Regions from separate parts of the Streptomyces sp. NBC_00483 genome, predicted to be linked through region 4. Evidence: riboswitches for the same ligand, from Rfam matches in the RefSeq annotation. Region 4 holds a riboswitch; each other region holds the start of a gene.
The links. Region 4 has a riboswitch for cobalamin ahead of OHA73_RS02815 ((2Fe-2S) ferredoxin domain-containing protein). Riboswitches for the same ligand answer to the same signal wherever they lie in the genome.

Region 1: it holds a riboswitch for cobalamin, as region 4 does, so the genes downstream of both, OHA73_RS02010 (ABC transporter substrate-binding protein) here and OHA73_RS02815 ((2Fe-2S) ferredoxin domain-containing protein) in region 4, are expected to answer to the same signal.
Region 2: it holds a riboswitch for cobalamin, as region 4 does, so the genes downstream of both, OHA73_RS12385 (cobalamin biosynthesis protein) here and OHA73_RS02815 ((2Fe-2S) ferredoxin domain-containing protein) in region 4, are expected to answer to the same signal.
Region 3: it holds a riboswitch for cobalamin, as region 4 does, so the genes downstream of both, OHA73_RS28280 (ribonucleoside-diphosphate reductase subunit alpha) here and OHA73_RS02815 ((2Fe-2S) ferredoxin domain-containing protein) in region 4, are expected to answer to the same signal.

What each region holds. Positions count from the first base shown of each region.
Region 1 covers NZ_CP107880.1:417,253-421,457, forward strand. Annotated here, with positions in the region: gene OHA73_RS02005 (hypothetical protein) at 1-1,589, shown strand, start outside; cobalamin riboswitch at 1,642-1,831, shown strand; gene OHA73_RS02010 (ABC transporter substrate-binding protein) at 1,868-2,923, shown strand; gene OHA73_RS02015 (FecCD family ABC transporter permease) at 2,950-3,996, shown strand; gene OHA73_RS02020 (ABC transporter ATP-binding protein) at 3,993-4,205, shown strand, end outside.
Region 2 covers NZ_CP107880.1:2,809,923-2,814,127, reverse strand. Annotated here, with positions in the region: gene OHA73_RS12390 (cobyric acid synthase) at 1-938, opposite strand, end outside; gene OHA73_RS12385 (cobalamin biosynthesis protein) at 935-1,915, opposite strand; cobalamin riboswitch at 1,953-2,094, opposite strand; gene OHA73_RS12380 (hypothetical protein) at 2,172-2,393, opposite strand; gene OHA73_RS12375 (inorganic phosphate transporter) at 2,416-3,690, opposite strand; gene OHA73_RS12370 (lysozyme) at 3,896-4,205, opposite strand, start outside.
Region 3 covers NZ_CP107880.1:6,273,067-6,277,271, forward strand. Annotated here, with positions in the region: gene OHA73_RS28280 (ribonucleoside-diphosphate reductase subunit alpha) at 1-1,485, opposite strand, end outside; cobalamin riboswitch at 1,613-1,743, opposite strand; gene OHA73_RS28285 (GNAT family N-acetyltransferase) at 1,807-2,319, opposite strand; gene mctP (monocarboxylate uptake permease MctP) at 2,423-4,051, opposite strand; gene OHA73_RS28295 (DUF3311 domain-containing protein) at 4,048-4,205, opposite strand, start outside.
Region 4 covers NZ_CP107880.1:673,836-678,040, reverse strand. Annotated here, with positions in the region: gene metE (5-methyltetrahydropteroyltriglutamate--homocysteine S-methyltransferase) at 1-1,355, opposite strand, end outside; cobalamin riboswitch at 1,533-1,730, opposite strand; cobalamin riboswitch at 1,838-1,960, shown strand; gene OHA73_RS02815 ((2Fe-2S) ferredoxin domain-containing protein) at 2,022-2,408, shown strand; gene OHA73_RS02810 ((2Fe-2S)-binding protein) at 2,405-3,079, shown strand; gene OHA73_RS02805 (amidohydrolase family protein) at 3,256-4,205, shown strand, end outside.

The sequences.
Region 1 (4,205 bases), 260 kb from region 4:
GGGAGCGCGCGGAACTGCGACCGGAGGTCGAGACGGCGCTCGCGGACGGGGACGTCGGCACCGCGCTCGCCGCCGTCGCCCCGGCCACCGTCACGGACCGCGTCCAGGGCGCCGCGGCCCAGCTCCGGACGCTCGTCGACGGCGGCACCTGGGACCTGACCGACACCCTCGAGGCGTCCGGCAACGATCTCTCGGGCCTGCACGAGGCGCGCCCGTACACGGCGGTCGGCCTCGGGGTGCTCGAAGTCGTCGCGGCGGTACTGCTGTTGCTGTCCCTCACGGCGCTGTGGCTGCTCGGTCCGCAGCAGCCGGGGCGCCGGCTGATCCTGCTCGGGATTCCCTTGGTGGCGGGCGGGGTGCTCGCCGCGCTGGCCGCCTGGGTGACGCGCCTGGTCACGGACGGGCAGCTCGTGGCGCCTCCCGACTCGTGGCCGCCGAGCCTCACCCGCCTCGTCGACGACGTGCAGCGCGCCGCCGTCGGTCACCTCACCAGCACGGCGCTGTGGGCCGCACTCGTCCCGGTACTCGCCGGAGCGCTGCTCGCCGGGGTCGGCCTACTCGCCCGCTCGGAGCGGGTGGGCCGGGTCCCGCGGGTGGCGCGGGAGCGGCTCGGGTCGCCGCGGCGGGCGGTCGGCCTGGGGTTCGGGGCGACGTGCCTGGCGGTCGCGGGGATGGTGCTGATGCCGCTGGCCGCCTCCCCCGCGGCGGCCCGCGAGTGCGAGGGCAGCACCGAGCTGTGCGACCGCCCCTATGACGAGGTCGCGTATCTGACCTCGCACAATGCGATGTCGACGACCGCCGACCACTTCATCGGGCCGCTGCAGGACCCGCCCATCAGCACGCAGCTGGACCACGGGGTGCGCGCGATGCAGCTGGACACCTACCGCTGGGAGACTCCCGAGGAGATCACCGAGCGTCTGGACAACTCCGACTTCACGGCCGAGCAGCAGGCGCTGGTGAGGTCCGCGGTCAACCGGATCAATCCGCCGCGCAAGGGGCTGTGGCTGTGCCACGCGGTGTGCAGGGCCGGGGCGATCTCCCTGGTGCCGACGCTGCGCGAGATCGGCGACTGGATGAAGGACCACCCGAACGAAGTGGTCACCCTGATCGTCCAGGACGCGATCTCCGCCGAGGACACCCGAAAGGCCTTCCACCAGGCCGGGTTGGACAAGCTGGTCCACCGTCCCGACGCCGATCCGGCGAAGCCCTGGCCGACGCTCGGCGAGATGATCGACAGCGGCCGCCGCCTGGTCGTCTTCGCCGAGAAGGCGGACACCCCGGCCTCCTGGTACCGCAACTTCTACCGCTACGGCATGGAGACGCCGTTCTCCTTCCGCTCCCCGGACCAGATGAGCTGCGTCCCCCACCGCGGCGGCGACGACAAACGGCTGTTCCTCCTCAACCACTTCATCACCAACAACGGCGGCAGCCGCATCGACGCGGGCGAGGTCAACGCCCGCCGCTACGTCCTCGACCGGGCGCACCGCTGCGAACGCGAGCGCGGCAGGCCGGTGAACTTCGTCGCCGTGGACTACGCGACGATCGGGGACGCGCAGGGCGCGGTGGACGCGCTCAACGAGGGCCGCTGACCGGCTCCGGCACCGCCGCCGGGACCACGATCGCCTCCGCGTGATAGTTTCGCCGAGCCAGTCGTACCTTTGTGTGTTTTTCTACGCACACGGGTCAGGGAATCCGGTGCGAACCCGGAACTGACGCGCAGCGGTGAGGGTGACGGGCGGAGCCACTGCCACTGGGTCGGCACATCGACCCGGGAAGGCGCTTCGCGCGGACGACCCCGAGTCCGAAGACCTGCTGGCGGCCTCCAGTGCCGCGTGGCACGGGGGCGGACCGTAGGCCGGCTCCGCGTATGAGCCCTGGACGCGAAGGAACTTCCGTGCTGTTCGCACGTCAACTCCGCCGATGCGCACCCCTGTTGGCGGGCGCCCTGCTGCTCACCGGGTGCGGCACGACCGCCGCCACCGAGGACGGCGCCGACAAGGGCGGCGGTGTCACGCTCGACAACTGCGGCAAGAAGGTGCGGGTCGAGCACGCCCCGCGTCGCGCCGTCGCCCTCGACCAGGGCTCCGCCGAGATCATGCTCTCGCTCGGCCTCGAGGACCGGATGGTCGGCACCGGCACCTGGACCGACCCGGTCCCCAAGGACCTGGCGAAGGCCAACGCGAAGGTGCCGCGCCTGGCCGACCGCTACCCGTCGTTCGAGAAGGTCCTCGGCACCGAACCGGACTTCGCCGCGGCCTCGTTCACGTACACCCTCGGCAAGGGCGGTGTGGCGCCGCGCGAGGAGTTCGAGAAGCTCGGCGTGCCCACGTACCTCTCCCCCAGCGACTGTGCGGGCAAGGACAACGGCGGCGACGGTGACGGGGTGCGGACCAAGGCCCTCGGGCTCGACGTCGTGTACGGCGAGATCCGCGATCTGGCGCGCGTCTTCGACGTCGAGGAGCGCGGCGACAAGCTGATCGACAAGCTCAAGTCACGAGTCCGCACCGCCACTTCGGGGGTCGACGCGCACGGCGTGGACGTCCTGTACTGGTTCGCGAACTCCGACTCGCCCTACATGGCGGGCTGTTGCGGCGCCCCCGGCGTCGTCACCAAGGAGCTCGGGGCGCGCAATGTCTTCGACGACACGCGTGCGGAGTGGCCGCAGGTCAACTGGGAGACGGTCGCGGACCGGGATCCTGACGTGCTGGTGATCGGCGATCTGACGCGCCGCTCGCAGTCGGCGGAGTCGGCCGCACAGAAGATCAAGTTCCTGGAGTCCAACCCGGTCACCAAGCACATGACCGCCGTGAAGAAGAAGCGGTACGTGCGCCTGAGTGGGCAGGCGATGAACCCGACCATCCGCACAGTCGACGGCGTGGAGAAGGTCGCCGCGGGGCTGCGCGAGTTCGGCCTCGCCCAGTGACGGCTCGCACGGTTCCGGCTCCTGCGGTGACGGCGGCGCCCCCGAAGGCTTCTTCGCGGGTCTCTCTTCGCGCCACGCTCGCCTGGGCGGCCGGTATCGCCGCGCTGTGCGCCTCCGTCGCCTTCGCCATCACCCTCGGTCCCGCGCAGATCCAGGTCGGTGACGTGTGGGCTGCGGTGGGCGACCGGATGGGTCTGGCGACCTCGGATCTCTCGCCGATCCGGGACGGCATCGTATGGAATCTGCGGCTGCCGCGGACGCTGCTCGCGGCGGTGTGCGGGGCGGGGCTCGCGGTGTGCGGCACGGTGCTTCAGGCGCTGCTGCGCAATCCGCTGGCCGATCCGTTCGTGCTCGGCGTCTCGTCGGGCGCTTCGACCGGGGCCGTGCTCGTCGTGGTGCTCGGGCTCGGCGGGGGCGCCGTCTCGGTGTCCGGTGGCGCGTTCGTCGGCGCCGTCTGTTCGTTCGCGCTGGTCCTGGTACTCAGTCACACGCTGGGCGGCAGCACGGACCGGGTGGTGCTGTGCGGGGTCGCCGCGATGCAGCTGTTCTCGGCGCTGACCTCGTTCGTCGTACTGACTTCTGCGGACGCGGAGACGACGCGCGGCGTGCTGTTCTGGCTGCTCGGCTCGCTCAGCGGAGTCGGCTGGACCGAGGTGTGGATGTGCCTGGCCGTGCTCGCCGTCACGCTCGTGGTGTGCCTGGCCTACGGGCGCACCCTCGACGCGTTCGCCTTCGGCGCGGAGGCGGCGGCCTCTCTCGGCGTGCGGGTGGCCCGCACCCGGATCGTGCTGCTGTGCGTGACGGCACTCCTTACGGCGGCCCTGGTCAGCGCGGCGGGGGCGATCGGCTTCGTCGGCCTGGTGCTGCCGCACGCGGCGCGCGCCCTGGTCGGTCCGGGGCACACCCGGCTGCTGCCGGTGACGGCGCTCGCGGGAGCGGTGTTCCTGGTGTGGGTGGACACGGTGGCGCGGACGGTCCTCGAACCTCAGGAGGTTCCGGTGGGTGTGGTGACCTCGTTGATCGGTGTGCCGGCGTTCGTGCTGGTGCTGTACCGCGGGCGGGGTGTGCGGTGACGGCGGGGCTGCGCGCGGAGCGCGTGTCGTGGTCGCCGGGTGGCGCGCTGGTGCTCGACGGGGTGTCGGTGGCGCCGGAGCCCGGGACCGTCACCGGCGTCCTCGGCCCCAACGGCTCGGGCAAGTCGACCCTGTTGCGCCTGCTGTCCGGGGTGCTCGCCCCGGCCAGCGGCGTCGTCACGCTCGACGGTGACCCGCTCGCCTCGGTG
Region 2 (4,205 bases), 2.1 Mb from region 4:
TCGACGAGCTCCTCGGCCCGGTCCACGAACCGCACGACGACACCGGGCTCGGCGGCCAGCGCGTCCACATCGGTGAAGTTCGACATCAGCGGCACCGCACACACGGCGACCCGCAGCACGTCCTCGCCCACGGGCGGCGCCACGACCGACTCCCGTACGGCCCCCCGCAGGGACACCCGGAGCCCGTCCTCCTCGTCGATCCCGAGCCCGTGCTGGAACGGAAGCACGCCGTAAGTGTCGCGCCCCGTAAGGGACTTGAGCATGTCGAGCCCCGGCTCCAGCAGGCTCACGTCACCCCGGAACTTGTTCACCAGATACCCGGCAAGGAGCTCCTGGTCCTCAGGCGCCAGCAGCGCAGTCGTCCCGAAGAAGGACGCGAACACCCCGCCCCGGTCGATGTCCCCCACGACAAGCACCGGCAGCCGCGCCGCCCGCGCAAGCCCCATGTTCACGATGTCGGTCCGCCGCAGATTGATCTCGGCGGGCGACCCGGCGCCCTCACAGATCACGGCGTCATGGGTGGCCCGCAGCTCCTCCAGGCACCCCACCACGGTGTCGAGCAGCGCCGCCTGCCGCCCCCCGTGCAGCCTTTCCCCGGGGGACGACCCCCCAGACCCCCCGAAGAACCCGCGCGCACTCAGCTCGCCCACAGGCTTCCCCATGAGCACGACCTGGCTGCTGCGGTCACTGCCGGGCTTGAGCAGCACCGGATTCATCAGCGCGCTCGGCTCGGCCCGCGCGGCCTGAGCCTGCATGGCCTGCGCCCGGCCGATCTCGGCGCCCTCCCTGGTCACGAACGAGTTCAGGGACATGTTCTGCCCCTTGAACGGCGCGACCTTCACGCCCTGGCGCGCCAGCCACCGGCAGATCCCGGCGGTGACGACACTCTTGCCCGCGTCGGAGGTGGTCCCCGCGACGAGCAGCCCTCCGCCCGTCATCGCCGCCCCCGCGCTCGTATCCGTCGCGCACCCACAAAGACTCGCGCACCCACACAGACTCCCAACGCCAACAGAGACACCCGCCGCGACAAGCGCACGGCCCGATCCACATCACGCACCTCGACCGCGCGCCCCGGCGCGTTCAGCACCGGCCGGTGCTCGACCCGGCCGCCGTACGCCAAGGTCCCGCCGAGCCGCACCCCGAGCGCCCCCGCGAAGGAGGACTCGACGACGCCGGCGTTCGGACTGGGGTGGCGCCGCGCGTCAGCCCGCCACGCGTCCAGCGCCTGCCGGGGGCGGCCACCGGCGAGGACCGCGAGGGCGCCGGTGAGGCGTGCCCCCGGCCAGCCGGCCACGTCGTCGAGGCGGGCCGAGGCCCAGCCGAACCGCCGGTACTTCACGGACTTGTGCCCGACCATCGCGTCGAGCGTGTTCACGGCGCGGAAGGCGACCAGGCCCGGCACCCCGCCGAGCGCGCCCCACACGAGCGCGCCCACGACGGCGTCGGAGGTGTTCTCGGCGACGGATTCGACGACGCCGCGGGCGATCCCGTCGGCGTCGAGCCCCTGCGGATCACGGCCGCACAGTCGGGGCAGCAGCTCCCGCGCGCGCTCCACGTCCCCGGCCTCAAGGGCGGCCCCTACGCCGCGTGCCTCCCGGCCCAGCGAGGTGCCGCCGACGACGGCCCAGGTGGCTGCGGCCGTCAACGCGACGGAGGCGACGGGGGAGCGACGTACGAGACGGGACGCGAGGGCCGCGACACCGGCGGCGCCACCGGCACACACCACGGTGTGCAGGGCGCCCACGCCACGGTGGTCCCGCCAGAGCCCGCGCTCGACGGCCGCGGCGGCGCGTCCGAATCCGGCGACGGGGTGCCCACGGCGCGGATCGCCGAGAAGAAGGTCGGTGAAGATTCCGGCGGCGGCACCGCACGCATACACGCGCTCGTGCCGCCAAGTGCCGCGCGGGGCGAGCATGGCGGTAGGTGTCCTCACTCAGGGTGTCCACGCCCTGGTTCGACGAGACCGGCAGCAAGAGTTCCTGGCTCACCCCTTTGAAGAAGGGGGTTCACAGTGGCGGGACCGCGCCGGATTCGCACCGGCTTCCTCAACTGCTGCCGTATATGGCGGGGGAAGTCCACCACGCTCCGAGTTGGCACGTCAACTTGCTGTTGATCACGCAAGCGGGGTGCGGGACGTCGCGTCCCGCACCCCGCTCACGTATGACTGCGTATCAGGCCACGATCAGATAGATCCCGTAGGCCACGGCCGCCGCGCACAGTGCGAAGCAGGCATACGCCCCGGACGTCGCGACCGCCGCCGAGCCACCGTCACGCGCCGCCGACTCCCGCTTGGAGAGGCCCACGATGCCGAGGGTGAACAGGCCGACGAGGGCCACGGTGATGACGAGAGAGACACCGAAGACGGAGCCGAGGGCCGCCCAGTCGATCTTCATTCCTGTCCTGCTTCCTTCTGCGCTACAGCGTGACGCCGGCGGGGCGCGCGGGGTCGCTCACCGCACCGGCCTTCGGCTGGGCGGGTATTTTCGCCTCCGGCTCGACCGTCTCGACCGTGCCCACCGGCGGCGGGGAGACCGAGGCGATCGCGGTCGTCACGACACCCGGGGCCTCCTGCGCGGGGGCGGTGTGCGGCTCGTCCGCCGTGACGTTGGTGTGGTCGATGGAGTTGCGGCGCGACAGCTTCCAGATGATCGCCGAGCCGGTCACGAGCAGCGCGGCGGTGAGGCCGATGCCCCACGGGCCCTGCTTGGTCAGGAACTCGGCGCCCGCGCCCACGAGGCCCGCGGCCGGCAGGGTCAGACCCCACGCCACGAACATCCGGGTGGCGGTGGACCAGTGGACGACGCCGCCCTTGCGGCCGAGGCCCGCACCCATCACACCGCCGGAACAGACCTGCGTGGTGGAGAGGGAGAAGCCCAGGTGGGAGGAGGCGAGGATCGCGGTCGCCGCACTGGTCTGCGCCGCGAAGCCCTGCTGCGGCGCGAGCTCGGTGAGGCCCTTGCCCATGGTGCGGATGATGCGCCAGCCGCCCAGATAGGTGCCGAGCGCGATGGCCATACCGGCCGAGACGATGACCCACAGCGGCGGGTCGGCGTCGTGCCCGAGCACACCGCCGGTGATCAGGGCGAGGGTGATGATGCCCATCGTCTTCTGCGCGTCGTTCGTGCCGTGCGCGAGGGAGACGAGACCTGCGGAGGCGATCTGCCCGGCGCGGTAGCCCTTGGCGGTCGCCTTCTGGTCGGTCTTCTTGCTGATCCGGTACGTGAGGCGGGTGGCCAGCATCGAGGCGATGCCGGCGACGAGCGGCGCGGCCACCGCGGGCAGCAGCACCTTGGTGACGACCGTGCCGCCGTTGACCGAGGACCAGCCCATCGACATGACCGCGGCGCCGATGAGGCCACCGAACAGGGCGTGCGAGGAGCTGGACGGCAGGCCGAGCAGCCAGGTCAGCAGATTCCAGAGGATGGCGCCTACCAGCGCCGCGAAGATGACCTCTGTCTTGAGGCCGTCCTCATTGATGATGCCGCCGGAGATCGTCTTCGCGACTTCGACGGAGAGGAACGCTCCGACGAGGTTCAGCACGGCGGACATGGCCACCGCCGTCTTCGGCTTGAGAGCGCCAGTCGAGATGGTCGTCGCCATCGCGTTGGCGGTGTCGTGGAAACCGTTGGTGAAATCAAAGACCAGCGCGGTAACGATCACGATCGCTAGGAGCAGCGTGATGTGTTCCATTTACCCAGGCTTCGGTTGGACGTCAGTGGTTCTTTGGAACGTAAAGAGCCCGAGTGAACGGAAGATGAACTGGGCCGGGCGCCCCGGTGACCCGATCCGGAGGGGCTCTGCTCGGCTTGTCACGAGGCGGCGCCGCCGGTTCCGGTTCGAGGTCGCCACGGCCCCGGAACCAAGGGCTCCGGGGACCTTCGGCCGGGCCTTTCGACTACCCCTTCGCGAACCGCTTGAGCTGGGCCATCGAGCCGTTGAAGAGATTCTGGTCACCCGGCAGCCGGCCGCTGTCGGCGTACTGCCAGAACGTCCAGTAGGTCCAGCCTGCCGGTAGTGAGCCGGCGCGCTCGTCGTACCGGGCGAGCCACAACGCGTGGTTGGCGGCGAAGGCCCGGCTGTTGCCGGTGCACTGCTTCCACCATCGCGCGTTGGTGTAGATGACCGGACGGCGCCCGGTGCTGCGGACGATCTCGTTGCTGAAGGAGCTGATCCAGGACACCAGCGTCGACTTCCGCAGCCCGTAG
Region 3 (4,205 bases), 5.6 Mb from region 4:
GCGGCCCGCCTGGTCGGTCGGGTAGAAGTTGATGTCGACGACGCGGTCGAGGAAGGTGACGGCCGTGCGGACCGTCTCGTCGAGCCGCTCCCAGTCGATGCCACCGTCCACGACGAAGGACCCGAGGTTCACCGACCCCAGGTTGCAGACGGCCGTCTCCCCGTCGTCCGTCACCTCCAGGATCTCCGTGCAGAGATTCGAGGAGTGGACCGTGTGGCCGGGCTCCGCCGTCTGGTTGGCGGTGCGGTTGGCGGCGTCCTTGAAGGTCAGCCAGCCGTTGCCGGTCTGCGCGAGGGTGCGCATCATGCGGCCGTACAGATCGCGGGCCGGGATGGTCCGCTGGGCCTTCCCGTCGGCCTCGGCCTTGCGGTACGCGGCGTCGAACTCCTCGCCCCACAGGTCGACGAGCTCGGGCACGTCGGCCGGCGAGAACAGCGACCACGGCTGGTCCGTGTTCACCCGGCGCATGAACTCGTCCGGGATCCAGTGCGCGAGGTTCAGGTTGTGGGTGCGGCGCGCGTCCTCACCAGTGTTGTCGCGCAGCTCGAGGAACTCCTCGATGTCGGAGTGCCAGGTCTCCAGGTAGACCGCGGCGGCGCCTTTGCGGCGGCCTCCCTGGTTCACGGCGGCGACCGAGGCGTCCAGCGTCTTCAGGAACGGGACGATGCCGTTGGAGTGCCCGTTCGTGCCGCGGATCAGCGAACCGCGGCTGCGGATGCGGGAGTACGAGAGACCGATGCCACCCGCGTGCTTCGAGAGGCGGGCGACCTGGTGGTACCGGTCGTAGATCGAGTCGAGCTCGTCGAGCGGGGAGTCGAGCAGGTAGCAGCTCGACATCTGGGGGTGGCGGGTGCCGGAGTTGAAGAGCGTGGGGGAGGAGGGCAGGTAGTCGAGGCGGCTCATCAGGCCGTACAGGGCGGCCACTTCGTCCAGCGCGCGGACGCTGTCGTCCTCGGCGAGTCCGCAGGCCACGCGCAGCATGAAGTGCTGCGGGGTCTCGATGACGTGCCGGGTGATCGGGTGCCGCAGCAGGTAGCGGCTGTGCAGCGTGCGCAGGCCGAAGTAGCCGAAGCGGTCGTCGCCCGCGACGTCGATCAGCGCGTCGAGGCGCGCCGCGTGCACCCGTACGAACTCGGCCGTGCGGTCCGCGATCAGGCCCTCGCGGTGGCCGACCTCGACCGACCCGGTGAAGGACGTGACGCCCTGCGAGGCGGCCTCCGCGGCGATGGAGCGGGTGAGCAGTCGGGCGGCGAGCCGGGAGTAGGCGGGGTCCTCGGAGATCAGACCGGCCGCGGCCTCGGTGGCGAGATCGCGCAGCTCGGCCTCATCGGCCCGCGCCGAACGGCCGCGCAGCGCGGCGGCCGCGATCCGGCCGGGATCGGCGTCGGGGAGGTCGGCGGTCAGCTCGGTCAGGGTGCGCAGCAGTGCGGCACCCGGGCCGTCCTGGGGGGTGGCTGAGACCGGTTCGGCGGGCGCGATGGTCACGTGGAGGCTCTCCCTCGCTCGGCTCGAGGCCTGCGGGGAGGAGGTGGCAGCGCGGGCGCGCGAAGGCGGGCCCTCGTCCACCGGCCCTTTCCGCGAGGCCCGGACGTCGTCGACGCCCGGGCCGGTCGGCTCGGGCGTACCGTCGACAGGTCATCGGACTCACGCGGGCGTTTTTGTACGCCTACGTACACCGTTGCGGGACAGTTCCGGATTCGCACCGGATTCCCCTGTGGTGACAGCGAGAGCGAGCATACATGTTGTGTTGGGCTTTCGCTTCAGCCCCATATGTTGTGTCGGCGTTGCGCCAGGGTGCCCATGCCTTCAGCCCGCCGAAGCCCCTGCCGACAGCCTCAACTCGTACGCCCGCAGCATCACTTCCGGGATCGGGGCCCAGTCGCGGTCCGGGATCCGGGTGAAGCCGAGGCGCTCGTAGAGGCGGTGCGAGGCGGTCGCGAGCGGCTGGGTGCACAGCACCACCGCCGACTTGCCGGCCGTGCGGGCCCGGTCGATCACGGCCCGTACGAGCGCCTCGCCGACGCCCTTCCCGCGCGCCTCGACGGCGACGGCCAGCATCCGGAACTCGGCCTCCGAGGGGCGCGCCAGCTCCGCGTACGGGTGGTCGTGCGAGGAGACGTAGGTGACGCTGCCGAGGACCCGGCCGTCCGGGTCCTCGGCGACGAGCACCTCGGCCTGCCGGGCGCGTTTCTCGACGTCGCGCAGTTCGGCGGCGTACCAGTCGTCCTCGCCGAACGCGAGGAGGCCACTGCCCAGGTAGGCGCGGGCACTCAACTCGCCGAGGGCGGCGTACTCATCGGGGCGCACAGTTCTGATCACGACGCCATGGTTACGCGACCGTATGCCGTGGTCGCAACGCTTTCCGGAAAATGTGTCGGGCCCCTCCGTGTGGAGGGGCCCGACACATTCGTGCAAGCGGTGCCTAGTGACCGGCGCCCGCGCCGACCGTGGGCAGTTCGGTCTGGACCCCCTTGTCGCCCGCGTCGGCCGTGTAGTCCTCGCGGGACGTCTCGTCGACGCCGTCCGGGGCGTTGAACGCCTTCAGGACGAAGGTTCCGACCACGGTCACGACGACGTTCAGGACGAACGCCGTGAGGCCGATGTAGCCGATCTCGCCGATGCCGGGGATCTCCGCCGACGAGCCGCCGAAGTGCGCCTGCGTCGGCGACGCGACGCCGTACGCGGCGAGCGTGCCGTACAGCATGCCGACCGCCCAGCCCGCGAGCAGCGCCCACCGGTGGAACCAGCGCGTGAACAGGCCGCCGACCAGGGCCGGCATCGTCTGGAGGATCCAGATGCCGCCGAGCAGCTGGAAGTTGATCGCGACGGTCTTGTCCATGGTGAGGACGAAGGCCAGGGCGCCCACCTTCACGAGCAGCGAGACCAGCTTGGAGACCTTGGTCTCCTGCTCGGGCGTCGCGTCCGGCTTGATGAAGTCCTTGTAGATGTTGCGCGTGAACAGGTTCGCCGCGGCGATGGACATGATGGCCGCGGGGACCAGCGCGCCGATGCCGATGGCGGCGAACGCGACGCCCGTGAACCAGTCGGGGAACATGTCCTCGAACAGCTGCGGAATCGCCAACTGCCCGTTCTGCACCTTGATCCCGGCCGCGATCGCCATGAACCCGAGCAGCCCGAGCAGGCCCAGCATCAGCGAGTACAGCGGCAGGATCGTGGTGTTGCGGCGGATCACGTTGCGGCTCTTGGAGGACAGGGTCGCCGTGATCGAGTGCGGGTACATGAACAGCGCCAGGGCGGAACCGAGCGCGAGCGTCGCGTACGTCCACGTACCGCCGGATCCCGGTGCGAGCCCGGCGACCGGTTTGCCGGCGGCTTCGTTGGCCGCGTCGAACTTGTCGTTCGCCGCCGAGAAGATGTGCTCGAACCCGCCGAGCTTGATCGGGATGTAGATGATGGCGACCGCGATCACGAGGTAGATCAGGCCGTCCTTGACGAACGCGATCAGCGCGGGCGCCCGCAGGCCCGAGGAGTACGTGTACGCGGCGAGCACGCCGAAGGCGAGCAGCAGTGGCAGGTCCTTGACGAACCAGTTGGTGTTCTCGCCGCCGCCGACGCCCATCACGTCAAGGACCGCCTGGATGCCCACCAGTTGGAGCGCGATGTACGGCATCGTGGCGAGGATGCCGGTGATCGCGACCGCGAGCGAGAGGCCCTTCGAGCCGAAGCGGCCGCGCACGAAGTCGGACGTGGTCACGTACCCGTGCTTGTGCGAGACCGACCACAGGCGCGGCAGGAAGGTGAAGATCAGCGGGTACACCAGGATCGTGTACGGCACCGCGAAGAAGCCGGAGGCGCCGGCCGCGTAGATCGCCGCGGGGACGGCGACGAAGGTGTACGCCGTGTAGAGGTCGCCGCCCAGCAGGAACCAGGTGACCCAGGTGCCGAACGAGCGGCCGCCCAGGCCCCATTCGTCGAGCGATGCTTCGTTCTCGGCCTTCCGCCAGCGCGCGGCGAGGAAGCCCATGACCGTGACGGCCACGAAGAAGATGATGAAGACGGTGAGCGCGACACCGTTGACGCCGCCGTTCACGCCTGGCCTCCAGCCGACTGAGCAGACTTACGGGCACGCTGATCGCGCTGCCACAGCTTGTACGCGGTCATCGTGAGCGCGGTCGAGATGAGCACCCAGAGCATCTGGTACCAGTAGAAGAACGGGACGCCGATGAGCGTCGGTTCGATCTTGG
Region 4 (4,205 bases):
AACGAGCCGATGGTCGTGGTCGGCAGCAGCGGCAGGTTCAGGAGGGCGCGCTGGGCGGCGGTCCGCTCGGCGTACGGCTGCGAGCGGCGCCCGTCGTCCTCGGTGACGGCGGCGGCGCGGCTCCGCACCGCCGGATCGCGCGTGATGGGCGAGGTGGCGCGGGAGTTCAACGCGGCACGGTTGGCCGCGAGTTCGGCCGCGACCACGCCGGTTCCCCGGGTCAGGCCCTTGGCGAGAGTGGCGACCTCGGTGGTCTTCTGGCGGGCGAAGGCGAGCCAGCGCCGGATCTGCGGCTCGATGTCCCGCTCCACGGACGCGTCCAGGGGGACGTGCAGCAGCGAGCAGGAAGCGGCCACGTCGACGCGCTCGGCGAGCCCGAGCAGGGTGCCGAGCGTGGCGAGGGACCGCTCCAGGTCGTTGACCCAGACGTTGCGGCCGTCCACCACACCGGCGACGAGACGCTTGCCGGGCAGGCCGCCGACGGCGGCGAGTTCGTCGAGGTTGGCGGCGGCGGAGCCGGTGAAGTCGAGGGCGAGGCCGTCGACGGGGGCCTTGGCGAGCACCGGCAGGGCCTCGCCGAGCCGGTCGAAGTACGAGGCGACCAGGAGCTTCGGTCGGTCGAGGAGGGCGCCGAGGTCACGGTAGGCGCGGGCGGCGGCGTTCAACTCGGCCGGGGTGCGGTCCTGCACCAGCGCGGGCTCGTCGAGCTGCACCCAGGCGGCCCCCGAGGTGCGCAGGTCGGTGAGAACCTCGGCGTAGACGGGCAGCAGCCGGTCCAGCAGGGTGAGCGGATCGAAGTCGTCGGCCACGCCCGGAGCGGGCTTCGACAGCAGGAGATAGGTGACCGGTCCGACCAGCACAGGACGGCCGTCCAGACCGAGAGCGAGGGCTTCTCGCAGCTCTGCGACCTGCTTGCCGGAATCGGCGGAGAACACTGTGTCCGGCCCCAACTCCGGGACCAAATAGTGGTAGTTGGTGTCGAACCACTTGGTCATCTCCAGCGGAGCGGCATCCTGGGTGCCGCGGGCCATGGCGAAATACCCGTCCAGGGCGTCCGCCGCGACGGCGGCCCGGTGGCGCTCGGGCACCGCCCCGACCATCACGGTCGTGTCCAGGACGTGGTCGTAGTACGAGAAGTCGCCGGTCGGCACCTCGTCGATGCCGGACGCGGCCAGGTCCTGCCAGGCGGTGCGGCGCAGTTCGGCGGCGGTGGAGTGGAGGGCGTCGGCGTCGACGCGGCCCTTCCAGTAGCCCTCGATCGCCTTCTTCAGTTCCCGGTTCGGGCCCTGGCGGGGGTAGCCGTACACGGTGGCCCGTGCGGCTGCGGTCTTTGTGGTCGCGGTCCTGGTGGTCACGGAAATCTCCTTCGAGAGACGTATCCCTGAGATCCCGGAGGACTTCTGCGGCATGAAGGAGTGACACCACCGTGGCGGCGACCGCGCGCCGCGAGGCACGGGCTTTCGCCGGTATGTGTACGCCGACCCGCCCTCGAGGTCACCGAGATCTCCGCGCACGAGTCGTCCGTGCGCGGGCAGTCGGCAGGTCTTCGGACTCGCGGGCACGCCCACCCGAAAGGGCGGACACCTAGTGACCGTCGCTTCCCAAACCCCTCTTCCGGAGTCCAGTGCGTATGACGGCGGTCGTTCCCACTCACCGCTGCGGGGCAGTCCCGGATTCCCACCGGGTTCCCTCTTGCGACGCCCCGTCTGGCGGGCGGGGCGAACCAGCTGCGTCGTTCACCCTACGGGTCCGCGCCCGGCAGGCGCTACAACGTCCGGCCCGTCGGCCGCTCCGCGCCGGATGGCATGATGACCGTGAACACGGGCGACGGCGGCCCGAGGAAACCGGTGCGAATCCGGTGCGGTACCGCCACTGTGATCGGCGAGCGGATCCCGGAGAGCCACTGCCCCGCGAGGGCGGGAAGGCCGGGACGAGCACGGACCCGAGAGCCAGGAGACTCACGCCGTCGCCACCTCGAAGCAACCCGGGGCGGAACTCCCCGGCGAGAGGGAGGAAACGGCATGCCCGAACGGCTCGCCGAAGTACCGGCACCCGCGGCGGACCGGGCGGTTCCGTGCCGCGTGGTGGTGTGCCGCGACTGCTGTTGCGGCACGGTCAAGGTCACAGGGGATCACGCGGCGCAGACGGCGCGACTGCGCCAGATTGCCCCGACGCGGATCTCCGAGTGCCTGGACGTCTGCGAACAGGCCAACGTGATCGTCGTACAGCCCTCCGCCGCCGGGCGGGCGGCCGGAGCGCGGCCGGTGTGGCACGGTCTGGTCAACGACCGTGACGCCACCGAGGACATAGCGGACTGGGTGCGGGCCGGCGGACCGGGTGTGGCGCCCCGCCCCGAGATCCTGGACCTCTACCTCATCGACGCGCCGGGCAGGGCCAAGACCTCATGAAGTCGACCGACGTGACGCCGGAACAGGTCACCGAGGCGCTGCGCGACGTGTCGAGAATCGGCGGATTCTTCGCCCTCGACACGGACTGGAGACGGCCGTCCGACGCACGGCTCGCGCGCGCCAGTTTCGGCGAACGCGCCCAGGCGGTCAACGACCGCTACAACACGCCCGAACCCCGCATCGGCGTCTCCATCGCACACCTGGGTCTTGCGGCCCGCCTTTGGTCACCGGTCCTCGCCTGCACGCTCGTCCACGGGATCGTGCCGACGATGACCACGGTGGAGTGGTCGGGCGAGGGCTCGGCTCTCCGGCTGCCCCGGCCCGAGGGCCGACGCGCGGCAGAGTTCCCGTCACTCGCCGACGCGGTCCACTCGGAGGTGGACGGCGTCCTGGCGGCGGTCGAGAGCGGCTTCACCACCAAGGTGGCGCCGCGCCTGCTGGCCGGCAATTCCGCGTCGGCGCTCGTCGGATCGGCGGCGCAACTACTCAGGTCCCGGCCCGAGTTGCGCACGGATCTCACCCGCCTGACGCACGAACTGCTGGAGACGGGCCGACTGCGGGGCACGGGCCGGATCACCGGAGCCGATCTCGCGTTCCGGCGGCGCAGCTGCTGCCTCTTCTACCGCGCTCCTGGCGGCGGCAAGTGCGGAGACTGCTGTTTGGCGCGCTGACGGGACGGCGATGGTGCGCTGATGGTGCGGCGATGACGACAAGACACACAAGACACATCAGCGCCGGGGGGACCGACATCCACCAACTCCTCGCTCTGTCTGATGTCCTGTCTGATGTTCTGCCTCCAGTACCTCCAGTAGCCGACGTCCTCGCACGCGAAAGAGAGCCGCGCCTCATGTTGATCACCGCCGCGCAAGTACTGGCCGGACCCGATCGTGACGCTGTCGCCGACGGCGCGGTGCTCGTACGCGAGGGCGTCATCGCCTGCGCCGGCCCGCGCGAAGAGGTCGAGCGCCAGGCGCGGCCCGACGATCCTCGGCTCGCCTTTCCTGCCGGGACCGTGCTCCCGGGCCTGATCGATGCCCACGTGCACCTCTGCTTCGACGCGGGCCCCGACCCCGTCGCCACGCTCCAGGAACAGGGCGACGAGGCGCTGTTCGCCGCCATGACCGGTCGAGCGCAGCAGCTGCTGAACGTCGGCGTCACGACGGTCCGTGATCTCGGTGACCGGGGCGGCCTCGCGGTGCGTCTCGCCCGGGGCATCAGGGAGGGCTCGGTCGTCGGCCCGCGTGTCGTCCCGGCGACGGTGCCCGTCACTCCGCCCGGTGGCCATTGCTGGTTCCTCGGCGGTGAGGTCTCCGGCCCCGATGAGATCCGGCGTCTGGTGCGGCGCAACGTGGAGGCGGGCGCCCAGGTCATCAAGGTCATGGAGACGGGCGGCGGGCTCACCAAAGGTGGGGCCAAGAGCTGGGAAACCCAGTTCTCCGAGGAGGAGTTGGCGGCGCTCGTCGACGAGGCACACCGCGCCGGACTGCCGGTCGCCGCGCACGCGCACGGCGCGGACGGTATCGCCGCAGCGGCCGCGGCGGGGGTCGACAGCATCGAGCACTGCACGTGGATGACGGCCGACGGATTCGAGGTCCGCCAGGACGTGCTCGACCAGATCGTCCAGCGGAACATCTACGTCTGCCCCACGGTCAGCCCGAACTGGCGGATGCTGCCGAAGTTCTTCGGCGCCGAGCGCGCCGAGGCCATGTTCGGCGCGGTGCGTCGGATGGCCGAGGCCGGTGCGCGGCTGATCGCGGGCACCGACGCGGGCGTCCAGCGCGCCGGGTTCGACGGCCT